Regions from separate parts of the Sphingomonas sp. R86521 genome, predicted to be linked through region 1. Evidence: riboswitches for the same ligand, from Rfam matches in the RefSeq annotation. Region 1 holds a riboswitch; the other holds the start of a gene.

Region 1 (3,189 bases):
GAAATCGGGGGCGGGGTAGGTGGTGTAGATCTCGTTCTCGAGCTTGCTGTCGAAATAGGTCGCGCCGATCGTCGCGCGGGTGCCGATCTCCTGGTCGACGCCCGCTTCCCAGCCCTTCGACTTCTCGGGCTTGAGGTTGGGGTTGCCGATATAGCGGCCGTCGGAATAGCCGAAGAGTTCGGAATAGCCGGGGTTCTTGACGCCGGTACCGTACGCGCCGCGTGCGCGAAGGCCGAACGGCAGGCGGTAGCCGGCCTGGAGGCGATAGGTGGTGGTGTCGGCGAAGCGGTTGTTCTGGTCGCGGCGCAGCGATGCGCCGACGGTCAGCGCGTCGATCGTGCCTTCATACTGGCCGACGAAGCCCCAGTTCTCGGTCGAACGGCGGCCTTGAAATGCGAATTCGGACGGCGTGGTGTTGCGGAACTGCTCGCGTTCGAAATCCACCGCGCCGGTGATGCGGCTGACCAGCTTGCCGGTGTCGAGCCGGTAGCTGCTCTCGAACGATCCCTTGTAGCGCTGTCCCTTGTCGCCGAAGTCCAGGCCGGCGGCGGTATAGCTTTTCCGCGTGGTGTCGGCGAACTGGCCGGTCAGCGCATTGGTCCAGCGGCCGTCGGCGAGCGTCAGTTCGGCGCGGGCGAGGCCATAGAATGCGTCGTTGCGGAAATGCACGCCGGGGCTGTCGACTGTGTACCCGAACAGCGGGCCGTCGAGCGCCGAGTTGTTGGTCTGCGCATCGGTGTAGCTGTAGCGGCCGACGCCGGTCAGCTTGAAGATCGCGGACGGCGTCCAGCTGACCTTGGCGCTGGCGCCGATGCTGGTCGATCCGATGTCGCGATCGCCGTCGCGCGCGGTCGGCGTGCCGTCGGTGCGGTAGAGCGAACTCGACAGTGCATAGTCGAGCGTGTCGCTGGCGCCGGCGAAGCGCGCGCCGCCCGATGCGGTGCCGAACGATCCGCCCTCGGCGCGTAGGGATATGCCGGGCGCCTCGCGGCCGGTCAGCGTGATGTACTGGATCACGCCGCCGATCGCGTCCGAGCCGTACAGCGCGGACTGCTGGCCGCGGAGAACCTCGACCTTGGCGGCTTCGTCGGTGATCAGCGTGCCGAAATCGAACTCGCCATTATACGGATCGGACGCCTTGATGCCGTCGATCAGGACCAGGACATGGTTGCTCTCGCTGCCGCGGATGCGGACCTGCGTCATCCCGCCGATCGCGCCGGTGCGGCTGACCGCGACGCCGGGAACGTCGCGCAGCACATCGGACAGGATACGGGTCTGGCGCTGCTGCAGCGCATCGTTGTCGATCAGCGTGATCGAGGCGGGCAGGTCGCGGACCTGTGTGCCGTCGCCCGAGCGCGAGGCGGTGACGACGATCTCGTTCCCCTCCGCATCGCGCGTCGGCAAGGTTGGATCGCTCTGCGCGAGCGCGGGCGTGGCGGCGACGAGCGCCAGCATTGATACGAAAATGGTCTTCATGAACAGGTCCCCCGCGTCGTTTCGACGACGCGACTGGGGTCGTTCTCGCGTGCGCGAACGTCGGAGCCGACACGACCGAACGGACGCGAACGCCCGGCTGCCTCGCCCCCGCCTGCGACCCCGGCCGCAAGTTCGTCGCTCGAACGGAGTTCGTCCGTGCCTGGGCCATCCCCTGGACCAAAGCATGAGCGACAGCGCCGGCAGGTCTCCTGGCTCACGGGTCGATGCTCGATACGCGCCTTCCCAGGTCGATGGACCCAGTGGCTGCCCGGCGCGAACGCCGGGCGTGCATATCTCGCTATCCGCTTACAGTTGCAGGGACAGCCGCGGCGTTGGACAGGCGAGCCGTCCGCACCGCATTCCGCAATTAAGCCTCTTTCGAGGCACCGGCGCAATCATTCGGACCGCGGGTCTCACCGTGGTCCGACGCTCGCCCTATCGCAAAGTTCGGCGGCGGCCAATCGGATTTGAAACGTGGGGGAATTGGCGCGCCCGGAGGGAGTCGAACCCCCGACCGAGGAGGTAGAAGCTCCTTGCTCTATCCAACTGAGCTACGGGCGCGCACGATGGTCGATTAGCGCGGATTGCACGGGCTTGGAACCGCGATCATAGTCGTGACCATGAAAGACCAGCCCATACCCGTGGCGGCGAGCGCGGCGCAGTTTCGCTACTACGATTTCGTGATGGCCGCGTTCGTGACGATCCTGCTGCTGTCGAACGTGATCGGCGCGGGCAAGGTCGCGGTCATCCATCTGCCGGTCGTGGGCGACTGGCCGTTCGGAGCGGGAATCCTGTTCTTCCCCGTCAGCTACGTGATCGGCGACGTGCTGACCGAGGTTTATGGTTACGCGCGGGCGCGGCGCGTGATCTGGGCGGGGTTCGCCGCGGTGGTGTTCATGGCGTTCATGGCGTGGATCGTGGTGGCGCTGCCGCCGGCACCGACATGGACCAACCAGGCGGCGTACGCGACGGTGTTCGGGCAGGTGCCGCGGATCGTGGCGGCGAGCGTCTGCGCGTTCTGGGCAGGCGAGTTCGTCAATTCCTATGTGCTCGCGCGGATGAAGGTTTGGACCGCAGGCCGGCATTTGTGGTCGCGGACGATCGGGTCGACGGTGCTGGGCGAGGGGGTGGATAGCCTGATCTTCTATCCGCTCGCGTTCTGGGGGGCGGCGGGATGGACGCCGGCGTTGGTCGTCACGGTGTTGTTCACTCAGTGGGCGCTGAAGGTGGGGTGGGAGGTCGTGCTGACGCCGGTTACCTACGCTGCGGTGGGGTGGTTGAAGGCGCGCGAGGGGGTCGATGTGTTCGACCGGGATACGGACTTTTCGCCGTTTCGGACCGGGGTCTAGGCACGGGAGGCACCGTCGTAAAAGCGACTACCCCGGCGGAGGCCGGGGCCCAGTTGGAAAGAGTGTCGTAACGAAAGAGCGCGCTTCGTTACCTTCGTCCCTCAACTGGGCCCCGGCCTCCGCCGGGGTTGTGTGCGGGGTGGCGTCACCCCATAAACACGCTCACGCGACCAGGGGCAGTTTCGCCAGATGCTTGTCGAGCGTGATCGGATAGTCTCGCACCCGCACGCCGGTGGCGTTGTAGATCGCGTTGGCGATCGCGGCGCCGACGCCGCAGAGGCCGAGTTCGCCGACACCCTTGGCCTTCATCGGCGAGGAGAATTCGTCGACCTCGTCGAGGAACACGACTTCCTGGTGCGGGATG
Region 2 (3,189 bases), 630 kb from region 1:
GGATATCAGCCCGTACATCCAGCTCGACTGGAAGATCGCGCTCGCCAACGGCATGACGCTGCGCGGCGACGCCGGCCTCCGCTATGCCAAGACCTATCAGCGCTCGCGCGGCTTTGTCGGCACCGGCACGCTGGTGCGGGTCAAGCGCAACTACGACGACTTCCTGCCCGCACTGAACGCCGCGCTCGACATCACGCCGAAGATCACCGTGCGCGCCGCGGCCGCCAGCGTGATGTCGCGGCCTTCGCTCGGCTTCCTGACGCCCGGCGGCTCGATCGGCACCGCACAGTCGCCGTTCACCGCGACCGTCGGCAATCCGCAGCTCGACCCGTACCGCGCGACCAATATCGACGCGAGCGCGGAATGGTATTTCGCGCCCGGCGCGATCCTGTCGGCCGGCTATTTCTACAAGGATATCGCCAGCTTCGTGCAGCAGATCAGCTCGACCACGACCTATGCCGCAGCGGGCCTGCCGCTCGGCCTGCTGACCGCGTCTCAGGACCCCAACACCACCACCAACATCACGTCGTACGTCAACACCACCGGCGGCAAGATCAAGGGGTTCGAGCTGCAGTACCAGCAGCCCTTCACGTTCCTGCCGAGCTTCCTGTCGAACTTCGGCACGATCCTGAACTACACGCACATCAAGTCGAACATCCGCTACATCCTGACCACCAATGCCAACGGCCCGACGCTGATCGCGCCGCTGACCAACGTGTCGCCGAACGCCGCCAATGCGACGCTCTATTACGAGGACAGCCGACTGTCGGCGCGCGTCTCGCTCGCCTATCGCGACGAATATGTCCGCCAGGTCCCGCTGCGCTCGGGGCTCGCCGACTATACGGGGTCGTACAGCACCACCAACGTCGATGCCTCGCTGTCGTACAAGCTGACCGACGGGCTGACGCTGTCGTTCGACGCGATCAACCTGACCAACCAGGCGACCAGCTATTGGGACGGCGTCGGCCTGCGCGACCAGCAGGTCTATTCGAAGACCGGCCGCCAGTTCTTCGCCGGCGCGCGGTACAAGTTCTAGCACCGTCCGGACGACCTCCGACACACCCCCAAAGCGTCATATAAAGAATTCTTTATATGACGCTTGACCCCGCTCGCCGAAGCTGGGACACACGTCGCGTCAAGGTTCTTCGGCCGTGAGAGCGCGCCGAAGCTAAGACGGGAAGCCGGTGCGGATCTCCTTTCAGGAGCCAGATCCTATGCCGGCGCTGCCCCCGCAACTGTAAGCGGCGAGCGGCGGTCATCGAGTGTCACTGGCGGTGCGAACCGCTGGGAAGGCCAGACCGTCGTTACGACCCGTGAGCCAGGAGACCTGCCTTCGACGCGATAACGTCCACCGGCGGGGATCCCGGGCTGGCTGCTTGCATGCGCACGGCCGGGCCCTGTCCGGACGCGTGTCGATGCCTGTGACCATCCGTCTTCCTCGCCCTTCATCGGGGTATGAAGACCATGACCGTCACTGTTGCCACACTGGGCTTTCCACGCATCGGCCCACGCCGCGAACTGAAAACCGCACTCGAACATTATTGGGCGGGCAAGTCGTCCGAACCGGACTTGCTGCAGGCCGCATCCGGCCTTCGCACCGCCGCCTGGACGCGACAGCGCGCGCTCGGTGCCGACTGGCTGCCGTCCAACGACTTCTCGCTCTACGACCACGTCCTCGACACCAGCGTCATGCTCGGCGCGATCCCCGACCGCTATGGCGCCGGCGATGGCCAGGCCGATCTCTCAACTTATTTCGCAATGGCGCGCGGCACCACGGACGCCGGCGAAGGCTGCGGCCATAGCCACGCGAGCCTGACCGCCTGCGAGATGACCAAGTGGTTCGACACCAACTATCACTACATGGTCCCCGAACTCGCCGCCGGGCAAAAACTGGCGCTGAACCCGCTCAAGATCGTCGACGAATATCGCGAGGCCAAGGCGCAAGGGTTCGAAACCCGGCCGGTCCTACTCGGCCCCGTCACCTGGCTCAGCCTCGCCAAGGGCCGCGATGTCGATCCGTTCGATTTCCTCGAGGAGGTACTCGGCCTCTACGCGGTGATCCTCGGCCATCTCGCGCGCGCAGGTGCCGAATGGGTGCAGATCGACGAGCCCGTGCTGGTGCTCGATCTCGACGACCGCCAGCGCAGCGCGCTCACCCGCGCCTATGCCCGGCTGTCGCGGTCGGGCGTCAAGGTGATGCTCACCACCTATTTCGGCGGCCTCGGCGACAATCTCGGTTTCGCCACCGCGCTTCCGGTCCAGGGGCTGCATGTCGATCTGGTACGCGCGCCCGATCAGATCGACGCGGTGCTGAAGACCGCACCGGCGTCGCTGCTGCTGTCGCTCGGGATCATCGATGGCCGCAACATCTGGCGCGCCGATCTCGAACATCTCCTCGCCCGGCTCGCCCCGATCGCCGCGACCCGCGACGTCATCCTCGCGCCGTCCTGCTCGTTGCTCCACACCCCGGTCGACCTCGCGCTGGAACGGAAGCTCGATGCCGAGGTGACTCAGTGGCTCGCCTTCGCCGTTCAGAAGATCGAGGAGCTCGCGATCCTGAAGCGCGCGCTGAACGAGGGCCGCGACACGGTTGCGACCGAGCTGGCAGCATCCGCTCAAGCCGTCGCCAACCGCAGGACCTCCCCGCTCGTCCACAACCAGGCGGTCGCGGAGCGCATCGCCGCAGCGACGCCGGCGATGCGCGATCGGCAATCGCGTTACCCGATACGCAAGGTCGCACAGGCCGCGGTCATCGACCTGCCGGCATTCCCGACCACGACGATCGGATCGTTCCCGCAGACCGCTGAGGTCCGCCACGCGCGCGCCGAGCATAATCGCGGCAACCTTGATCACGCAGCCTACCTGCAGTTCCTCCGCGAAGAAACCGAACGCGCGATCCGCTGGCAGGAGAAGGTCGGACTCGACATGCTCGTGCACGGCGAGTTCGAACGCAACGACATGGTGCAGTATTTCGGCGAACAGCTGTCGGGCTTCGCCTTCACGGTCAGCGCCTGGGTCCAGTCTTACGGCTCGCGCTGCGTCCGCCCGCCGATCCTGTACGGCGACGTATCGCGGCCAGAACCAATGACCGTCGACTGGTGGCGCTATGCGCAGGGCCTGACGACCAGGCCGGTCAAGGGCATGCTCACCGGGCCGGTGACCATCCTCAACTGGTCGTTCGTCCGCGAC

The links. A riboswitch is a leader RNA that binds a small molecule or an ion and turns the genes downstream of it on or off. The one in region 1 is predicted to bind cobalamin.
Region 2: another riboswitch for cobalamin. It lies ahead of metE (5-methyltetrahydropteroyltriglutamate--homocysteine S-methyltransferase); the one in region 1 lies ahead of SJY20_RS11100 (TonB-dependent receptor plug domain-containing protein).

What each region holds. Positions count from the first base shown of each region.
Region 1 is NZ_JAXHBY010000001.1:2,388,282-2,391,470, reverse strand. It holds gene SJY20_RS11100 (TonB-dependent receptor plug domain-containing protein) at 1-1,476, opposite strand, end outside; cobalamin riboswitch at 1,658-1,882, opposite strand; tRNA gene SJY20_RS11095 (tRNA-Arg) at 1,961-2,037, opposite strand; gene SJY20_RS11090 (queuosine precursor transporter) at 2,097-2,825, shown strand; gene paoC (aldehyde oxidoreductase molybdenum-binding subunit PaoC) at 2,988-3,189, opposite strand, start outside.
Region 2 is NZ_JAXHBY010000001.1:1,756,945-1,760,133, reverse strand. It holds gene SJY20_RS08230 (TonB-dependent receptor) at 1-1,036, shown strand, start outside; cobalamin riboswitch at 1,122-1,350, shown strand; partial or broken gene metE (5-methyltetrahydropteroyltriglutamate--homocysteine S-methyltransferase) at 1,456-3,165, shown strand.